2 regions of the Glutamicibacter sp. MCAF14 genome follow, and region 2 is predicted to be linked to the other one. Evidence: predicted binding sites of a transcription regulator. Region 2 holds the regulator's gene; the other holds the start of a gene.
What was found. Region 2 encodes HspR, which represses chaperone genes until heat shock. Its sites were predicted from a motif close to AAGTTGAGTCNNNNNGACTCAACTT; they were not measured.

Region 1: a site for HspR is predicted at 5,714-5,738, ahead of AB4Y71_RS12690 (ATP-dependent Clp protease ATP-binding subunit). Genes of this name have one in related genera too.

What each region holds. Positions count from the first base shown of each region.
Region 1 is NZ_JBFREO010000005.1:137,895-147,422, forward strand. Features, by position in the region: gene AB4Y71_RS12665 (NAD(P)/FAD-dependent oxidoreductase) at 1-891, opposite strand, end outside; gene AB4Y71_RS12670 (hypothetical protein) at 1,196-2,401, shown strand; gene AB4Y71_RS12675 (malonic semialdehyde reductase) at 2,477-3,097, opposite strand; gene AB4Y71_RS12680 (sensor histidine kinase) at 3,450-4,634, opposite strand; gene AB4Y71_RS12685 (response regulator) at 4,951-5,625, shown strand; gene AB4Y71_RS12690 (ATP-dependent Clp protease ATP-binding subunit) at 5,756-8,314, shown strand; gene AB4Y71_RS12695 (hypothetical protein) at 8,486-8,776, shown strand; gene AB4Y71_RS12700 (hypothetical protein) at 8,855-8,983, shown strand; gene AB4Y71_RS12705 (VOC family protein) at 9,071-9,427, shown strand; gene AB4Y71_RS12710 (GNAT family N-acetyltransferase) at 9,457-9,528, shown strand, end outside.
Region 2 is NZ_JBFREO010000002.1:46,179-55,706, forward strand. Features, by position in the region: gene pulA (pullulanase-type alpha-1,6-glucosidase) at 1-2,469, shown strand, start outside; gene AB4Y71_RS02740 (PLD nuclease N-terminal domain-containing protein) at 2,647-2,955, opposite strand; gene dnaK (molecular chaperone DnaK) at 3,129-4,982, shown strand; gene AB4Y71_RS02750 (nucleotide exchange factor GrpE) at 4,996-5,577, shown strand; gene AB4Y71_RS02755 (DnaJ C-terminal domain-containing protein) at 5,662-6,636, shown strand; gene AB4Y71_RS02760 (heat shock protein transcriptional repressor HspR) at 6,750-7,178, shown strand; gene AB4Y71_RS02765 (GNAT family N-acetyltransferase) at 7,175-7,801, opposite strand; gene trmB (tRNA (guanosine(46)-N7)-methyltransferase TrmB) at 7,852-8,709, opposite strand; gene AB4Y71_RS02775 (YccF domain-containing protein) at 8,837-9,247, shown strand; gene AB4Y71_RS02780 (ribonuclease HI) at 9,334-9,528, shown strand, end outside.

The DNA of each region.
Region 1 (9,528 bases), on a different contig from region 2:
CTCAACGGTGAACGAATAGCCGCGACCCGCCTGGACCACGACATTCACACCGAACTTGTTGGCCATGTCGGTCATCCATGCGCCGGTAGCCAGCACGACGTGATCAGCAGTGATCGAGCGTCCTTCAGATCCGATGATGGTTACCGATTTTCCGTTATCACGCACATCGGTGACGTTGAAGTTGCCGATGATGTCACCTCCGCGGGCGACTACGGATTCGGCCAGCGATTCCATGAACTTTGGTGGGTTGAGGTAGCGCTGGTTCTTGATGGCTACGCCGGCAGCAACCTTGTTGGATAAGGTCGGCTCAATGCCTCGCAGTTCATCACCGGTGAGCAATTCGTAGTCGACCTCGCCTCCGGTCTTCTCAATCATCTCGAACTCGTGCAGCAACCCGTCACGATCCTTCAAGGAGGTAAAGCCGGTCAAGAAAGGATCTGCTGGCTTGGTTAGCTCTTGCACACCCGGCCCTGCAGTGGTTGCCTGAGCAATTTCGTCAAAAGCGTCCAGTCCGGTTGCTCCGATTTCGGAGTAGACGCGCATGGCTTCTTCCCATTTCCTCGGGGTCGAGTGCCAGGCAAAGCCGATGAGGAAGCGCAGCAGCTTGGCGTCCGCCTTCAGCGGGATGTAGAGCGGAGATGCCGGGTCAAGCATCATCTTCAGGCCGTTCTTGAAAATTGCAGGCTCTGCGATAGGCAAAGTCAATGCCGGCGTCAGCCAGCCAGCATTGCCCCATGAAGAGCCGGCAGCTACACCACCACGGTCCACGACGGTGACTTTAATACCAGCTTCCTGCAGGTACCAAGCGGTTGACAAGCCAACAAAGCCAGCACCAACAACAACGACATGATCTGGCACGGTTACTCCAGCCACAATCCAACCTCCAAGCATTTTGACGGCCTCTCCACACGAGCCCGTATGTGATCACTGTCGCGCGATCTGCGTCGAAAATCAACGCGTTCTGATGATTCCACGGTGAGCGCCACCACACCACCGGAACTTTCGTGTTTTCTGCAGAAAATATCCAATCCCACCGAACTTCCAACAGATACTTTGAGATACATGGGAACTTTCCCCATAGGTGGCGTCACTATTCTTGGAAGCTATCAACCCGATATGCGCGTCCTGCGTAAACTGGAAGGAAGCAAATTGCCAAACCCAGCGATCAGTCATTCTAAGGAACTGCCTCACTCATATGGCCTCACGTAAACCAGCCAAGAAGAAGCCAGCCCAGGGCCACCCAGCCCGCCGTTCAGGCGCCAGTAACGTGCCCTTCGAATCCGAAGTACGCCAAGCTCTTCAGCCTTTCAAGTCCTCGCTTTTCCGCCATTTCCACGAAGAAGGACAAGCAGCCAGCGAGACCCGCGCAGCACTTGAGGGACTGACTACTTTGCTGACGGTACATGCCCAGCTGCGCAAGAGCGTTGACGTCAAAACCTTGGACCCCAGCATTTTGGGCGAACAGCTTGGCCACCTGACTTCACTGGGTAAAGAGGTTTCGGAAGCCAGCGCCGCGATCCTCAAGCATTACTTGACTTTCCTGGGGACCACCGCCAATTTCGGCGGCAGCGTAGATGACTTCAAGCAGACCTTCGAATTCCTCTCGCGTATGGCCGGAGATTCACCCATCGTCGCGCCGTACCTCGAAGATGAAGAGGCCAATGGCATCTTGGAATCGATGCCATTCGTTTTCGCCGCTCGCGAATTGATCAGCTGGGTTGGCGACGGAAAGCCAACTACCCCGGCTGGCGTTCTGACCGGCGCAACGTTGCAAGACGCTGCCGGCGCACTCGGACTATTCGTCAAGGTGGATGAATCCGCGGAGGTTCCACAGGAATCTGAGTGGGAGCCAGAAGACGGTACCGTTGTTCCTTCCTTGGCAGATATCCCCCGTCTCTCGGCTTACTGGGATGCGCTGATTGGCACGGCCATGCTGCGCTACCAAGCACCGAATGCGACCCCAACCGAGTCGCTCAGTGATGCCTTGCTGGCTTCCAGCGGCCAAGGAGCACGCTTGGTCAAGGAATTGATCGCGGAGGTTCTCTACTCGCACATTCTGATTAATACTCTTCAGAAGCCAGGCAAGGCACAGATTGCCGAGATGGTTGCCGGGGTATTGAGCAATGCAGCATCTTCGACTCCTCCACGTACCGAGTTTGCACTGCAGGTTCCTAGCGAGGATGATCTGCCCGCAGAACAGCATCACCTGATTGCCGGTCTTGAAGAGGTGGTCCCTCAGGTTGAATCACTGCTACGCGTCTTTGAACGCGAAGGCCTTGTCGAGATCAACGAAGAAATCACCGTCCCGGTCGCACTGCGCTCCTCGCTGGAGCGTGCGCTGACCAAGGTTTCGGATCACGTCCTGAACGATTCCCAGCAAGACAGCGACTCCGACGCTTAACGCTTAACGCTTCAAAAACGCCATGAGCGCGAGAACTATTAAAGTTATCGCGCTCATGGCGTTTTTGCTGATGGATTAGACGCTGCGTGTGGCCAAAGATGCATCGTGCCGTGGCAGGCGATCATGCCACGCGTTCTCCCCTGGCTTGCCAACATTCACGATCAAGAATGATTTGTGGTTGTTCTCAGCATTAATCGCTGCGTCAACGACGGTGCTGTCGAAGCCACCCATCGGGCCAGCTGCCAGACCGGCGGCACGCACACCCATGATGAAGTACCCCGCCTGCAGCCACGCGTTATTGTTGCCAACAGCGGTGCGCATTGCGAGGTCCTGGAACATTTCCTTGCGTTCCGGTGCATGAGGGAAGAAATTCTCGAACTCTTCATGCCATTCGGTGTCGAAAGACAGAACGGCCAGAGCCGGGGCCGAAAGAGCCTTCTCAGCGTTGCGGCCGGCCATGGATCCTGCGATGGCCTGACGCGCCTGCTCACTCTTAATCCAGGTGATGCGCAACGGCTGGTTATTCATCATCGTCGGACCCATCTTCGTTGCTTCGTAGATGGCATCGAGCACTTCGTCAGAAACCGGTTCATCGCTGAATGAGTTCGCACTACGAGCATCGAAGAACAGCTGGTCCGCAGCATCCTGAGAAATTGTCAACGACTCATAGTGATTAGTTTCTACCTGGATGCTCATGCTCGCTCGCTTTCAAGACGGGAAATTCTCTCTCTAGGCTCAACGCCTCGCCATTCAAGCTCATTCCGACCCCAGGCGAGAGACAGCTCTCAGTAGAGTCAGTGGAAGTTAAGATATAAAAGGTACGTTGCATTGCTGACGGACAACGGCGTGCGATGGGGGCACAGCGCCGATGAAAGATCAGTCCGTTCTCATAATGCAACGTACCTTTTAATCACCTTTGGGATCCTTCGTGATGCCACTCGCAAAACACCACCAAGTACCTTCCTTGGTGATCGGTCTTCACCGATACATGTCTAACTTATCCTGTCCTGCGAAAATCCGAAATCATACTTTAGTAGGAGGGCAAGGGCTAGAACGGGATGCTTGCCCGCAGCTTCCAAATCCCATCTTCGGCGTTAGTTGCAAACTTTCCACCAAACGCACTCATCCTGTCGCCCATGCCAATCAGGCCCGTGCCGCCACTTGGAAGGTCACCGGACTTCTTCCTTGAATTCCCCATCTGATTAGTAATTTCAAGAACTGCTTCCGAGCCGCTGACCATGAGATTGAAAGTACAAACCCCGCCAGGCAGACCATGCTTTATCACATTCGTTGTACCTTCTTGCATAACTCGATAAATCGCGGTCTGCGCAGAACGAGGCAAGTCAGAAATTTTTTCGTCCGTGGCGGAGGTCACCTTGAAATTAGCATCTCTAAGACGCTGGACGAACAGTTCAGCCCCTTGCAGTGCATAAACAGTCGTGGCGGCTGGTTTATCAACATTCTGCGTCAGGGAGTCCGCCATGGTCCCGTCAGCACGAAGGACATTGAGCATCAGGCGGAGGTCATGCAAGGTCTCGGTACTCAACTTGGCGATGACATCGAGGGCTTCAAGGGCCTTTTGGCCGTCATTAGCGAATTTCGCAGCTTTCGACTGCATGGCCACAACAGTAATGTCATGCGCGACGATATCGTGCAGGTCCCGTGCGATATTCTTGCGCTCCCGGTCGACTGCAAGGCGCGTCTGCTCCCTGACTGCTTGCATTTGATGCACGGCAACAGCATTCTTCTCGCGCAGCAAGTAAATATTCCTCGTGAGGAAAAAAGCCAACGCCGTCAACGGGGCAAGCGCCACGAGCAAGACCGCATCTTGCCCTGACTGGATACCGAATTGCACCATCCAGGCTGCAGACAAGGTCAGAAACAGGGCTCTAACGCTTATTGCCTTTGCTGTTGCCGCCAGGGACGAAAACATCATGAACGAAACGAAGGTCCAGAAGAACAGGGAACTGTCGGTGAGGAAGAAATAGGCAACAGCCACAAACAATCCGATGGACACGGCTGGCCATCGCAGGCCCAGCGCAAGAATCACGCAGAGTCCCAGCCCAAGCAGCGCGCCTCGAACCGAGACATCGGACGAACCGCCGAATCCCTCTTCCAAGAGGGTCACGAACTCACTACTGGAAACAGCAACCAGAACAGCAATACCTGACCAAACGATGACACCCCGACCAGCTAAGAGCTTGGTCAGGGTGCCATTCAATCGTCCATTCATATGCCGAATAATCCCCCGGCGCGGATGATCAAGTCAAATACACTGCTTTACGGGCAGCCGATACCATAGCGATTGCAGAACCATTCCGAGAAAGCAGATCCAAAACCAGCCGGCGTCGCCACGGCGCCGCTGCTCTGAGCGGATGAGGTCGCAGCAGATGCAGGAGCTGCCACAGCGGTCAATGGTGCCAGTACTAATGCGGCTACTGCCAGCATTTTCAAACCCTTCATAACAAACCCCAGTTCAGATCAACTTATATACTTTCAGGTGAGCGGGCCGATTGTTGGCCTACAAGGCATCGAAACAAAGGAATCAGATGGAAAAAATAAAGGTCCTTATTGTCGATGATGAACCTCTAATTCGGCACGCGTTGGGGACAATCCTAGCAACAGCTCACGGAATTGCAATGGTTAATTCTGTAGAAAATGGCCAGGCCGCAGTCGACTATTGCAAGGACAATCATGTGGACGTTGTTCTCATGGATTTGCAGATGCCAATCATGGACGGAGTTAGTGCAACCAAGATAATCAAATCCGCACAAGACAGCCCGTCGGTTCTTGCTATTACTGCTTTTTCTTCTGATGAATATTTGGTCCCGGTATTAACCGCGGGAGCCAGTGGATATCTGGTGAAGGACTCTGAACCAGACGAAATTATTCGTGCTATCCATGCCGTCCACCAGGGAACCGCGGCCATTTCGCCGTCAGTCTCTTCCGATTTAATTTCTGCTGTTCGTGAAGCGTATCGGGATAATTCTGGAGATATTCAGGAACTCGTATACGACTTGGGAATCACTAATCGTGAATTTGAGATTCTAAAGCTACTAGCCAAGGGGCTTAATAACCCGGAGATTTCCAAAACGTTGGCCATTTCAGAGACAACGGTTAAAACGCATATGGCGAAGATCTTCGTAAAGCTGGATGTTCGCGACCGAGTCCAAGCACTGGTCGCAGCTACGCGCATGGGACTTATTGAAATCCCAAGAGACTAGCCATCGAATCCCACCCCACCGTGTGAAGTCAGCCTCTTCCACACATCAGCGCGCATGATGCGGGAATAATTGCGCGCCATATGCGTTGAACATGAGCATAAACCGCTCAAGTTTCTACAAGGAGGCTCACTTGCCAGCATTTTTCGGCGCACCGTCAGATGGCTCGTTCGAGGAATTCCTCTCTCGGTTCCTATCTACTCGGGCCCAGGCAGCACGTCCCATCGACATTACCCGCCTGCTTTCGGCTCGAACCCACGAAGCCGTAGCCACCGCGGCCGCAATCTCCCATGAGCACGGCCATGACGAGATTGATTCCCTGCACCTGCTCATGGCACTGTTGCGCACCGAACCAATCGGCGAACACCTCGGTGCCATGGGCGTGGACATCGATGCTCTGGGCGCAGATGCCATCGCGCGCATGCCCAAGTCCCAGGAAAAGGCCGAGAAGCCAACCCGCCTTTCCTCTGCTGCCCAGCGCAGCCTCTTCGACGCATACCAAGTGGCACGAAACTACGGCTCGACCTACATCGACCCGGATCACCTCTTCCTTGCGTTTGTCTTCAACCCGGAGTCACCGGTCAGACAGTTGCTCGCGCAACACGGAATTACCGGCCAGTCCCTGCAGCAAGCTGCCATGGAGCAGGCGCAGCGGGCCCAAAATGGCGGGCAGGAACAGGGCTCGGAGGAGTCAGATGTTTCCATGCTCGAACGCTACGGAACTGATTTGACCGCGCTTGCCGCTGATGGGCAGATCGATCCGGTCATCGGCCGTGACGACGAGCTGGATCAGGTTGTCGAAATCCTGGCCCGCCGCACCAAGAACAATCCGGTACTGATCGGCGAGGCCGGCGTAGGCAAGACAGCCATCGCCGAAGGCCTGGCCCGCGCCATCGTGGATGACCAGGTCCCGGAACAGATCCGCGGATCCCGCCTGATCTCCATCGACCTCCCGGGCATGCTGGCCGGAACCCGCTACCGCGGTGACTTTGAACAGCGCCTGACCGGGCTGCTGGAGGAAATCGCAGACGCAGAGGGCCAAGTCCTGGTGTTCATCGACGAAATGCACCTGCTAGTTGGCGCCGGCTCCGGAGAATCCGGAAATATGGATGCCGCTAACATCCTCAAGCCGCGCTTGGCTCGTGGAGAGCTGCACCTGATCGGCGCCACCACGCTGGATGAATTCCGCAAGGTGGAGAAGGACAGCGCTCTGGCCCGCCGCTTCGGCAAGGTCACCGTTGCCGAACCGTCCGAGGAAGTCAGCTTGGCCATCTTGGAAGGCCTGCGCGAATCCTACGAAGACCACCACCAGGTGCAGTACACCCCTGCGGCTCTGAAGGCCGCCGTGGCGCTCTCGGCCCGATACCTCACCGACCGCCAGCTGCCCGACAAGGCGATCGACCTGATCGACATTGCTGGTGCACGGCGCTCGATTGCCGCTGGCGATACCGAAGACGTGCAGTCCCTGCGCGCGGAGCTGGTGGATGCTGAACGCGAGAAGTCCCGGGCCATCGGGGAAGAACGCTATGAGGATGCCAGCGCCTGGCGCGACCACATCACCGAGCTGACCGCACGGATCACGGCCGCCGAGGAAGCCGGCGACGCGGGAATCACCCGCGTGGTGGATGAAGCCCAGATCTCTGAGGTCATCTCCCGCTCCACCGGCATCCCGACCTCGCGGATCACCGGTGATGACAAGACCCGGCTGGCTTCGCTGGAAGAGTCCTTGCATACCTCGGTGATCGGCCAGAAGGATGCAGTGTCTGCCGTGGCCCGCGCGGTACGCCGCAACCGCACCGGCATGTCCCCTACCGGCCGTCCGATCGGCTCGTTCCTCTTCCTGGGCCCCACCGGTGTCGGCAAGACCGAGCTGGCCAAGGCCCTGGCCACCAACCTGTTCGGTTCAGCCGACTCGCTGCTTCGCGTCGACATGAGCGAATACGGAGAAAAGCACACGGTCGCACGCCTGATCGGTGCCCCTCCGGGATACATCGGCCACGATGAGCCCGGCCAGCTGACCGAGAAGGTTCGCCGCAACCCGTACTCGGTGATCCTGCTTGATGAAATCGAGAAGGCGCACCCGGATGTCTTCAACGTGCTGCTGCAGGTACTCGATGACGGCCGGTTAACCGACTCGGCCGGACGAACCGTGGACTTCTCCAACACGCTGATTCTGATGACCAGTAACCTCGGCGGCGAATATTTGGCGAATAAGGCCGGAAACTTCGGTTTCACCTCCGCCAATGCCACTAGCGAGGCCGACGAGGTCCGCGCCAAGGTCATGGGCAAGGTACGCGAGTTCATGCGTCCCGAGTTCCTGAACCGTTTGGATGAGGTACTGCTCTTCTCCAAGCTCTCGCAGTCCGAGATTAGCCAGATCGTCAAATTGGTCATCGCTGAAACCGAGGCCCGGTTGAATGATCAGGAACTGCAGCTGGAAATCAGCGACGCTGCCGTGCAGTTCCTGGCCAGCGAAGGATACGATCCCGAGTTCGGTGCCCGCCCGCTGCGCCGTTTGGTGCAGCGCAAGGTGCAAGATGCCATCGCCGATCTGCTGATCGATGATTCGCTGGCTGCCGGCGACACCGTTTTGGTGGACTACGCCGCTAACAAGCTGAGCGTGCAGAAGAAGGCCGAAATGCCGACTCCGCCTGCGCACAGCGAGCAGGTGCCGAGCTACTTCGGCAACTGATCCAGAAGAACTGGGAAACGGGCTTGCCCGGCTTGGACTGCCGTCCGGGCCGGGCAAGCCCGTTTTTTGCACCTATTGAGCCTCCGGCGAGCGCGATGGTAGGTTGTTGCCATGTTCCGTTCATAGCGCTTCTTGCTTTCCCTTTTTCGAAGAACCATGAACGGAATTGCCATGCCTTCAGACCTTTTGCAGGCTCACCTGCAGCACACTGCCATCTCCTCCCCCGAGTGCTCCTACGCCCAGCTTCTCCCGCTGGATTCTGCCCGCGCACTGGATCTGGCGGACGCCTACTTCACCGCTTATCCGCCCGGTATGGCCGCAGCTTCACGTGCCGAGGCACGCGAAGAAATGGCATCCACTTTCACCCAGGAATACGGCAAGGTCCTGGAAAACGCATCATTCATGGCCGTGCGAAAAGGGAAAGCGGTAGGCGCAATCATGGCGGTTACTGAATCAATCTGAGAGGAACAGCTCTCCGGCCCGTTCATCATCGATCTGTTTACCGCACCTGCGCACCAGGGCCATCAGCTGGGCCGGTCGTTGATCTCCGCTGCGATGCTCGCCTGCAAAGAGCAGGGTGCGCGTACGCTGAGCCTGCGCGTCGGTGAGGGGACCTCGCCCGCGGCCCACCGCCTCTATGCACAGGCCGGCTTCCTCCCGATTCCCTAGGTTCGCCTCGTGATCCGTCCATCCCTGTCGGCCGCATTTTGCCGGTGACCTCTAGCTAAGCCTGAGAACTCCCGGTAGCTTTGGTGCATGGCTCAAATCGGCATGATTACCCTCGATACAGTTGACGAGCAATCCGCGGCCGCATGGTGGCGCGCGGTGCTGGGCGGAAAGTACGCGGGACAGTACCCGGGGTTCACCATGATCCGCGTTCCCGGATTCAGCGCGATGCTGGGTTTCCAGAAGGTGCCGGAAGTGACCGCAGGAAAGAATCGGGTCCATCTGGATTTGTCGGCCACCAGCGATCGTGCCCGGGAAGTCGAGATCTTCGTCAAGGCCGGTGCCACCCGGCTCGAAGAGCACTGCGATGATCCAGACTTCGGGTGGAGCGTGCTGCGCGATCCCTACGGTATTGTCTTCTGCATTTCCGACCCGCATAATCAATAGCCCTCACTTGTTTTGCAAAAGGAACGCATTTGGAACTGTCCACCACCAAGCTCCCGCCTGGAGAACAGATCCTTTCGCTGTATGACTCCGTTGGATGGAGC
Region 2 (9,528 bases):
GCCGAACAACGCAAGAAGTTCCCACACCTTGCCGACTACCGTGCCTTGCGTGTTGAGCTAGATCGCGAAGACGTAGCCTCTGCATTGCGTTCACAACTGGCATTGGCACGATTTGATGGCGAAGGGGATACCCAGAAACTCACCGCCTTCACCGGAGTTCAGAGTGCTGGTGTCATTGATGATCTCTATGCCAAGGCGCTTGACGATGTAGAACTCGGCGTGAGCTTCACCGGAAAACGCCCTACCTTTAGGCTCTGGGCACCCACGGCCCAAAAAACAACACTGCTGATTACTGACAAGAAGGAGAAGACTGCACGATACGCTGCTAGCTATTCGAAGGACAGCGGTGTGTGGACGGTAAAGGGTAAACCTCAGATGGCTGAGGCGAAGTACCGGTGGGAAGTTCAGGTCTTTGTCCCTGAAACGGGCAAGATCGAAACGAATATTGTTACCGATCCATATTCGGTTGCGTTGACCACTAATTCCACCCACTCGGTCGCGGTGAGCTTGGAAGACCCTCACCACCAGCCAAAACAGTGGCGTAAGGCCAAAGCCAAAAACGTCGAAAAGGACGTGGACCGCAGCATCTATGAACTGCAGATCCGTGACTTCTCGATTTCAGATGCTTCGGTGCCCGAGAATCAGCGGGGCCGCTACGGAGCGTTTGGAGCAAATGGGGCCGGGAGTAAACAGCTCAAACAGCTTTCCGAGGCTGGCCTGACTACCGTTCACCTGCTGCCAAGTTTTGATATCGCCACCATTGAGGAGGAACAGTCACAACGTGTTGAGACGGACTGTGATCTGAAGTCGCTGCCGGCAGCTTCCAGCAAACAACAAGAGTGCGTTACTGCCCACGGTGATGAAGACGGATTCAACTGGGGGTACGACCCCTTCCATTTCATGGCTCCGGAAGGTTCGTACGCCACGAACCCTGAAGGAGCGAACCGTGTCGAAGAATTCCGCTCGATGGTTGGATCCTTGCACAGCATGGGGCTAGAAGTAGTGCTTGATCAGGTGTTCAACCACACCGCAGCCTCGGGTCAAGCCGATCGCAGTGTGCTGGATAAGATCGTGCCTGGCTACTACCACCGGCTTGATGCCACCGGGAAAGTGGAAACCTCGACCTGCTGTCAGAACCTGGCCACGGAACACGCTGCGGCGCAGAAACTGATGGTTGATGCCCTGGTGGTGTGGGCCAAGGACTATAAGGTTGATGGATTCCGTTTTGACCTCATGGGCCACCACTCACGAGAAACCATGGAAGCGGTACGCAGTGCATTAGATGAACTGAAGCCGGGACGTGACGGAGTGGACGGCAAGTCCATTTACCTCTATGGCGAAGGATGGAACTTTGGTGAGGTGGCGGACAATGCTCGCTTCTATCAAGCGACTCAGGGGCAAATGAACGGTACCGGCATCGGGACCTTTAACGACCGACTGCGCGATGCCGTTCATGGTGGCAGTCCTGTTGATTCATCCTCAACATTCCGTCAGGGCTTTGGTACTGGCTTGGGAACGGATCCCAACGGTAATAAGGTCAATGGGAGCACCGAGGAAGCGTTGAAAGATCTCGGCCACGAAACCGACCTAGTGAAGCTCGGCTTGGCTGGCAATCTCGCAGACTTCGAATTCCTCGCTTCGGATGGCAGTGTGCACCGCGGTGATGAATTGGATTACCGCGGAGCGAAAGCAGGCTATGCTTCGCAGCCGGGAGAAGTGATCAACTATGTTGACGCGCACGATAATGAAACGCTCTACGACCTCACTGTGCTCAAGTTGCCACGAGATACTTCCATGGAGGATCGGGTGCGGATGAATACTCTCTCGCAAGCAACCGTGATGTATTCACAAGCTGTTCCGTTCTGGCATGCCGGAACCGAGTTATTGCGTTCAAAGTCTTTGGACCGAAATTCCTATAACTCGGGGGACTGGTTCAACCGCATCGACTTCTCCGGAGTGGAAAATACTTTTGGCTCGGGTCTTCCGCCCGAGGCAGATAACGGGGAGAAGTGGGATCTGATGGCTCCACTATTAGAAGACCCTGCGCTCAAGCCGGATGCCAAGGCCATGGCTGATGCTGAAGGGGCAGCCTTGGACTTGTTGCAGACCCGCAAGGAAGTTGGACTCTTGCGATTGGGCTCAGCTGATCTCATTGGGCAAAAGGTGAGCTTCCCGCTGGGTGGGTCTGAGGCTGAACCGGGAATTATCGTGATGCGCATTGACGACACGGTGGGTAAGGATGTCGATCGCAAGCATGACGGTGCCTTAGTCCTCTTCAATGCCTCGCCGAAGGAGAGCACGCAAAAGCTTGAGGAGCTGGTAGGTCACGACTACTCGCTTGCCAAGTCTCTTGCGAAAGGCAGTGATGACCGGGTGAAGTCAACTTCGTTCGACAGTGCCACCGGTGAACTGACTATTCCGGCGCGCACCGCGGCAGTCCTAGTGGAACCTCAGGGCTCGGCTAAGTAGTAGAACGGAGCATTCCTACTGGACCATCTGTAGGGATTATTCGCAGGACCATTGTTGGTAGATGAACTGATCTAGCCAGTGTGGCAATCGAGTTTTTCATTGCCGAAGCGTCCACGCTGACAGCGAACAACCCGCTCTCGTCATCACGAGAGCGGGTTGTTCCATTGTGTCTGTAAATCAGTTTTGAGGGTCTTTGCGACGCCCAAAGACAAAGTAGGAAATGCTTCCTAGTACGTTGAGGCAACTGACCACGGCCCACAGTGGTTTTGGCCCTCTCGCCAGCTGAACGGGGCGTCGACGAAGATCGCGCAAGGCTGCAAACATCAAAGTCAGCTCGATAATTCCAGCGAGGATGACAGCAACCTGGGTGCGGCGATCCAACTCCCGGAAGGACCGTTTTTTCGGTAGGTTGAGGCGCCGGGAGCGCAGGGTGGATTGTCCTTGAATGCCTTGGGTGTCCTGTGTCTGAAAATTATTTTTCGGCATGGGAATCATTCTTGCCCTTTGTTCGTTGAAGAAGACAGAACGCAAAGTTGAGTGAGGTTGGCTCAAGTTAATTTGACAGTCGAAAGCGGCTGAGTAAACTTGAGTCCAGAACGCTCAATCAGGATAAAAATCCTCAGCGTTAGTACTTTCAACCAAGGCAAAGGAGAGCCATTATGTCGCGTGCCGTAGGTATCGACCTAGGAACCACCAACTCCGTAGTTTCCGTGCTCGAAGGTGGTGAGCCAACCGTTATCGCAAACGCGGAAGGCAACCGCACTACCCCGTCCATCGTTGCTTTCTCGAAGAGCGGCGAAGTCCTGGTTGGCGATATCGCCAAGCGCCAGGCAGTAAACAACATTGACCGCACCATCGCTTCGGTCAAGCGCCACATGGGTACCGACTGGTCCATCGACATCGATGACAAGAAGTACACCGCACAGGAAATCTCGGCTCGTACCCTGATGAAGCTGAAGAACGACGCTGAGTCGTACTTGGGCGAAAAGGTCACCGACGCTGTGATCACCGTTCCTGCTTACTTCAACGACGCTGAGCGCCAGGCTACCAAGGAAGCCGGCGAGATCGCTGGCCTGAACGTGCTGCGCATCGTCAACGAGCCAACCGCAGCTGCACTGGCTTACGGCCTGGAAAAGGGCAACGAAGACGAACTCATCTTGGTCTTCGACCTCGGCGGCGGTACCTTCGACGTTTCCCTGCTGGAAGTTGGCAAGGACGATGACGGCTTCTCCACCATCCAGGTCCGTTCCACCGCAGGCGACAACCGCCTGGGCGGCGACGACTGGGATCAGCGCATCGTAGATTGGCTGCTGGCTCAGGCCAAGGCCAAGGGCGCAGACCTGTCCAAGGACAAGATTGCCCTGCAGCGCCTGAAGGAATCCGCTGAGCAGGCCAAGAAGGAACTGTCCTCGGCTACCAGCACCAACATCTCCCTGCAGTACCTTTCGGTGACCCCGGAAGGCCCAGTGCACCTGGACGAGCACCTCTCGCGTGCCAAGTTCCAGGACCTGACCAAGGACCTGCTGGAGCGCACCCGCAAGCCATTCAACGACGTTATTGCAGAAGCAGGCGTCAAGGTTTCGGACATCGCCCACGTGATCCTCGTTGGTGGTTCCACCCGTATGCCAGCCGTTGCCGAACTGGTCAAGGACCTGGCCGGCAAGGAAGCCAACAAGGGTGTGAACCCTGATGAGGTTGTAGCTGTTGGCGCAGCACTGCAGGCAGGTGTACTGAAGGGCGAGCGCAAGGACGTTCTGCTCATCGACGTCACCCCACTGTCCCTGGGTATTGAAACCAAGGGCGGCGTGATGACCAAGCTGATCGAGCGCAACACCGCGATCCCGACCAAGCGTTCGGAAACCTTCACCACCGCTGAAGACAACCAGCCTTCAGTTTCCATCCAGGTCTTCCAGGGCGAGCGCGAGTTCACCCGTGACAACAAGGCTCTGGGTACCTTCGAGCTGACCGGTATCGCACCGGCTCCTCGCGGCATCCCACAGGTCGAGGTCACCTTCGACATCGACGCCAACGGTATCGTGCACGTATCCGCTAAGGACAAGGGCACCGGCACCGAGCAGTCGATGACCATCACTGGTGGCTCCTCGCTGTCCAAGGAAGACATCGAGCGCATGGTTCAGGAAGCTGAAGCACACGCCGAAGAGGACAAGGCACGCCGCGAAGCTGCTGAGACCCGCAACGCTGCCGAGCAGGCAGCCTACTCGGTGGACAAGCTGATCAAGGACAACGAAGACAAGCTGCCAGAAGAGGTCAAGACCGAGGTTCAGGCCGACGTCGACGCACTGAAGGCTGCCCTTGAGAAGCAGGACAACGACGACGAGGTCAAGGCCGCGTTCGAGAAGCTGCAGGCTTCGCAGACCAAGCTGGGCGAGGCAATCTACGCCAACACCCAGGCTGAGGGCGCTGCTGCACCTGAGGGCGAGCAGGCTCCAAATGCTGATGAAGATATCGTCGACGCCGAGGTAATCGACGAAGACGAAGCTGACAAGAAGTAGGGAGTTAGGGAATATGTCCGAGGCACAGGACCAGCACGAGAACTTCGACGAGCAGTCGGAGAACCAGCCAGAGGCAGCTAACGAGCAGCCAACCGCTGACGCCCTGGGTCAGGCCGAGGCGATCCTGAACGAAGCTGCTGCTGGCGCTGACGCCGAAGCAGAGCAGCCAGTAGAGGCCGGTGCGGTGGAAACCGAACTGCGCAACGACTTGCTGCGTCTGCAGGCCGAATACGTCAACTACCGCAAGCGTGTGGAGCGCGACCGAGCTGTAGCGCGTGAAAACGCCGTGCAGTCCGTGCTCAACACCCTGCTTCCGGTACTTGATGACATCGATGCAGCCCGAGCCCACGGTGACCTCACCGATGGCCCGTTCGCATCGATCGCCAACAAGCTTGACTCCGTGCTGGCTCAGCATGGCTTGGAGCGCATCAACGAGGCCGGCGTCGAATTCGACCCGAACGTCCACGAAGCGCTGCTTCGCCAGGCTGTTCCGGAGATTCCAGCTGACCACGTGGGACAGGTGCTTCGCACCGGTTACCGCAAGGGAACCACCATCCTGCGTGCGGCCCAGGTGCTGGTAGCAACCGGCGAATAGCCACGAATAATCAATTGAAACTGCCCACTGCCGATACTTCGTCAGTGGGCAGTTTCGAATTGGCATTGAAAGGATGGGGCCCTGATGGCAAGTCAGGACTGGATCGAAAAAGACTTTTACGCCATTCTGGGCGTCTCCAAGGACGCCAGTGAGGCGGACATCAAGAAGGCGTACCGCAAGCTTGCGCGCAAGTACCACCCCGACACCAATCAGGGTGATGCGGCCGCTGAAAAGAAATTCAAGGACATCTCGGAAGCCAACTCGGTGCTTTCGGATAAGGAAGAACGCGAGCAGTACGACGCAATCCGCGCCATGGGCGGCGGAGCTCGCTTCTCGGCCGGGGGACCAGGCGGTGCCCCGGGAGGACAGGCCGGTTTCGAGGACATCTTCTCCAACCTCTTCGGAGGCGGGGGAGGCGGCCCGCGGGGCCGCAGCGGACAGCCGGACTTCTCCGACCTGTTCGGCGGGGGCGGCGGCTTTGGCGGTGGCGGCTTCGGACAGAGCGCCCCACCGCGCAAGGGTGCTGACCGCACGGCCAGCACCACGATTTCCTTTGCCGGATCCATCAAGGGCACCACTATCGGCCTGCGCGAGCAGCACGGCGAAGTCATTGACGTGCGCATTCCTGCGGGCATCAAGGACGGCCAGTCGGTGCGCGTGCGCGGCAAGGGCCAGCCCGGGGCTGCCGGCAACGGTGACCTGCTGGTCAAGGTCAAAGTCACTGAGCACCCGTTCTTCAAGCGCGAAGAGAACAACATCCGCATCCACGTGCCGGTGACCTTCGACGAGGCGGTACTCGGAGCGAAGATCCATGTGCCGACCTTGGATGGGGAATCCGTCGCGGTGAAGGTGCCAGCCGGATCCAACTCCGGACGAACCTTGCGCTTGAAAGGCCGCGGAGTGAAAACTTCCAAGGCCGCCGGCGATCTGCTGATCGTCTTGGACGTCGCGATCCCGCAGAACCTGTCGGATGCTGCAAAGAAGGCCGTAGAGGAATTCGCCGCAGCCACCGAGGGCGAGGATCCACGAGTGGACTTGGCCGCCAAGGCCAAGCTCTAGGCTCAATAGGCTGTTTTCCCTGCCTGGCCATCGAATTGGCTGGGCGGGGAAGATGGACTCACAAACAAAAGGGCCCGAACCCGGGCTCCTTGCAGAAAGGTGGTAGAAGCAACGTGAACGGGGAGTACCTGCGACCTGTCTTCGTCATTTCCGTCGCCGCTCAACTTGCAGACATGCATCCGCAGACGCTGCGCCAGTATGACCGCATCGGCTTGGTCTCGCCGAGCCGCCAAAGCGGCAAGCAACGCCGCTACTCGCAGCGCGACGTATCGCTGTTGCGCCAAGTGCAGTCGCTGAGCAAGGAAGGCGTCTCGCTGGAAGGCATCAAGCGGATCCTGGATCTGCAGGACCAAGTTGCGTTCCTGCAATCCGAAGTCAATGGACTGCGCCAGGAACTCAGCGCAGTACGCCAGGGCCAATCGCGCATTTTCGCCGCCGGAACCTCTGGCGGAGACGTGGTTTCGCTGGCTCGGGGCATGAGGCCCGAACGCCGCCAGCAGTCTTACACATTCTTCGCCGCCCGCCGGGCCATCGGACGCTAGATGCGGCCGTGGCGCGCTAGGCGCGCGTTCAACTGGGTGCGCACGGCAGGCCATTCGTGGGGGAGTATCGAGAAGAGCACGGTATCGCGCAAGGTGCCGGTGACCGGATCATATTTGTGATTGCGCAAGACGCCATCCTGCTTGGCACCCAACCGGGTAATTGCCGCCCGTGATGCGGCATTATGCCAATGCGTGCAGAACGCCACCGAATAGCACTCCAGCTGCTCGAAGGCCCGCTGCAGCAGCAGATATTTAGCTGCGGGATTGATCCCGGTGCCCTGGGCGGATATGGCCAGGAACGTTGATCCGATTTCCACGCGGTGATTGGCCGCGTCGATATTCAAATACGTCGTGGCACCTACGGCTCTGCCGGTAGCCAGATCAATAATGGCAAAGGGCGCCATTTTACCGGCCTGCTGCAAAGCCAAACGGTGCTCAATATTTTCTGCCATTGCCTGGGCCGTAGGTGTGCTGGCAAACCACGCGTCATCCAACTGCCCCTGCTCGGCAAGGGCCACCAGATCCGGCGCATGCTCCAAAGAGAGCTGTTCCAAGCGGACCCCGGCATATTCCATCGTCGAGGCTTGGGCATGGGGAAGATTTTGCGCAGCAGAAAGGGCCATGGAATCCATTCTAGAATTCCATGGCCCTGACTAAGGTTTCATTACGGCGGTTAGCCGAGGCGCGTGTAGGCCAGGTCGAAGACCAAGCGGCCGGCCTTCAAGGCCTTGCCCTCGAAGCTGGTGAGAATGCGGCGTTCGAAACGCGGCGCCCAGCCACCTTGCCCATCGACGAATTCCGGCTCCGGGTCGAAGCCTTCCAAGCCATCGCGGCGGACCTTGGTCAGGTTGCTTCCTTCGCCGGCCAGATTCCCTGGATGCTGGTTTTCGAAGTCTGGGTGGGCATTGAGCACTTCACGCATCTGCTCTGCGTAGTTGGACCAGTCCGTGGCCAAACGCAGGGTTCCACCTGGCTTGAGCACGCGCGAGACCTTGTCCAAGAACGAAGCCTTGATCAGACGGCGCTTGTGGTGGCGCGGCTTGTGCCACGGGTCGGAGAAGAAGATCCAGATCTCGTCGGCGCTGTTTTCATCAAGCATGACGTCCAGAACTTCTGGAGCGTTGGCCTGAACGGCGCGGACGTTGCTGATGCCGAAGGACTCGACCTTCAGCATCAGCTGGGCCAGCCCCGGACGGTAGACCTCAACTGCCAGGTAGTTGCGCTCAGGATCATCCTTCGCGGCGTTGGCGATGCACTCGCCCAAACCGGTGCCGATCTCCACGATCAGCGGCGCGGTGCGGCCAAAAGCCTGGGCCGGATCGAGCTGGAAGTCATCAGCTACCGAGGTGTCGGCAATCTTGCGAGGAGGCTCGATGACGTACTGCTCGGCATTGCGCTCCCACGCGCTGGCGCGGCGGCCTTGCAGGCGATTGCCGCGGCGCACGAAAGATACCGGCTCGGCACGGAAAAGGTCTGGATTCCTAGGGGCAGTGCCGTGCTCTGGGCGCTGCTGCTCGCTCGATTCGCTCATGATGATTAATCCTAGCCGAGCAACCAGCCCCGATGCTTGCCGGGCAGTAGGGGATTGGACACCCTAGGGGTGCGAATCGGGGTGATCCCGGATGGAGCAAAGCAGGAAAATCACGGAGAATGGAAACATGACTGATTTAGTGCGCGGTATTCTCAACATTATTTGGCTGGTCTTTGGTGGCCTGTGGCTGGCACTTGGCTACGTATTGGCTGGCATCATCTGCTGCGTGCTGATCGTGACCATTCCCTTCGGCATCGCCTCGTTCCGCATTGCTGGCTATGCACTGTGGCCTTTTGGCCGGACCGTAGTCGACAACGGCCCGGTGGGTGCGTTCTCCACGCTGGGCAATATCATCTGGATCATTTTTGCTGGCATCTGGATTGCCATCGGCCACGTGGTGACCGCGATCCCGATGTTCGTGTCGATCATCGGCATTCCGCTGGGCATCGCAAACCTGAAGATGATCCCGGTATCGCTGATGCCTCTGGGCAAGGTCATCGTGCCTTCGGACTACTTCATCGGAGACGTCCGCCGGTAGCTATTGCGCTGAACGGCTCGTGGACAGCGGCATCAGCGACCAGCCGCGAAAGCCATCTTGTCGGTGTGCATTGAGAACGTATGTGCATGAGCCTGAATACCGTATCTGCCGGTGACTTGCTGAGCCGGACATTGCCTGAATCCACAATTCCGCGTGTGCCCAATGCCGAGATGATCGCGAAGCCCATGCACGCTTCGATTATCACGTGGACGATGCCAGAAATTATTGGCGATGGCTTAATGGTCTACTGGCTAATTGTAGACAGCCGTGATGATGGCACT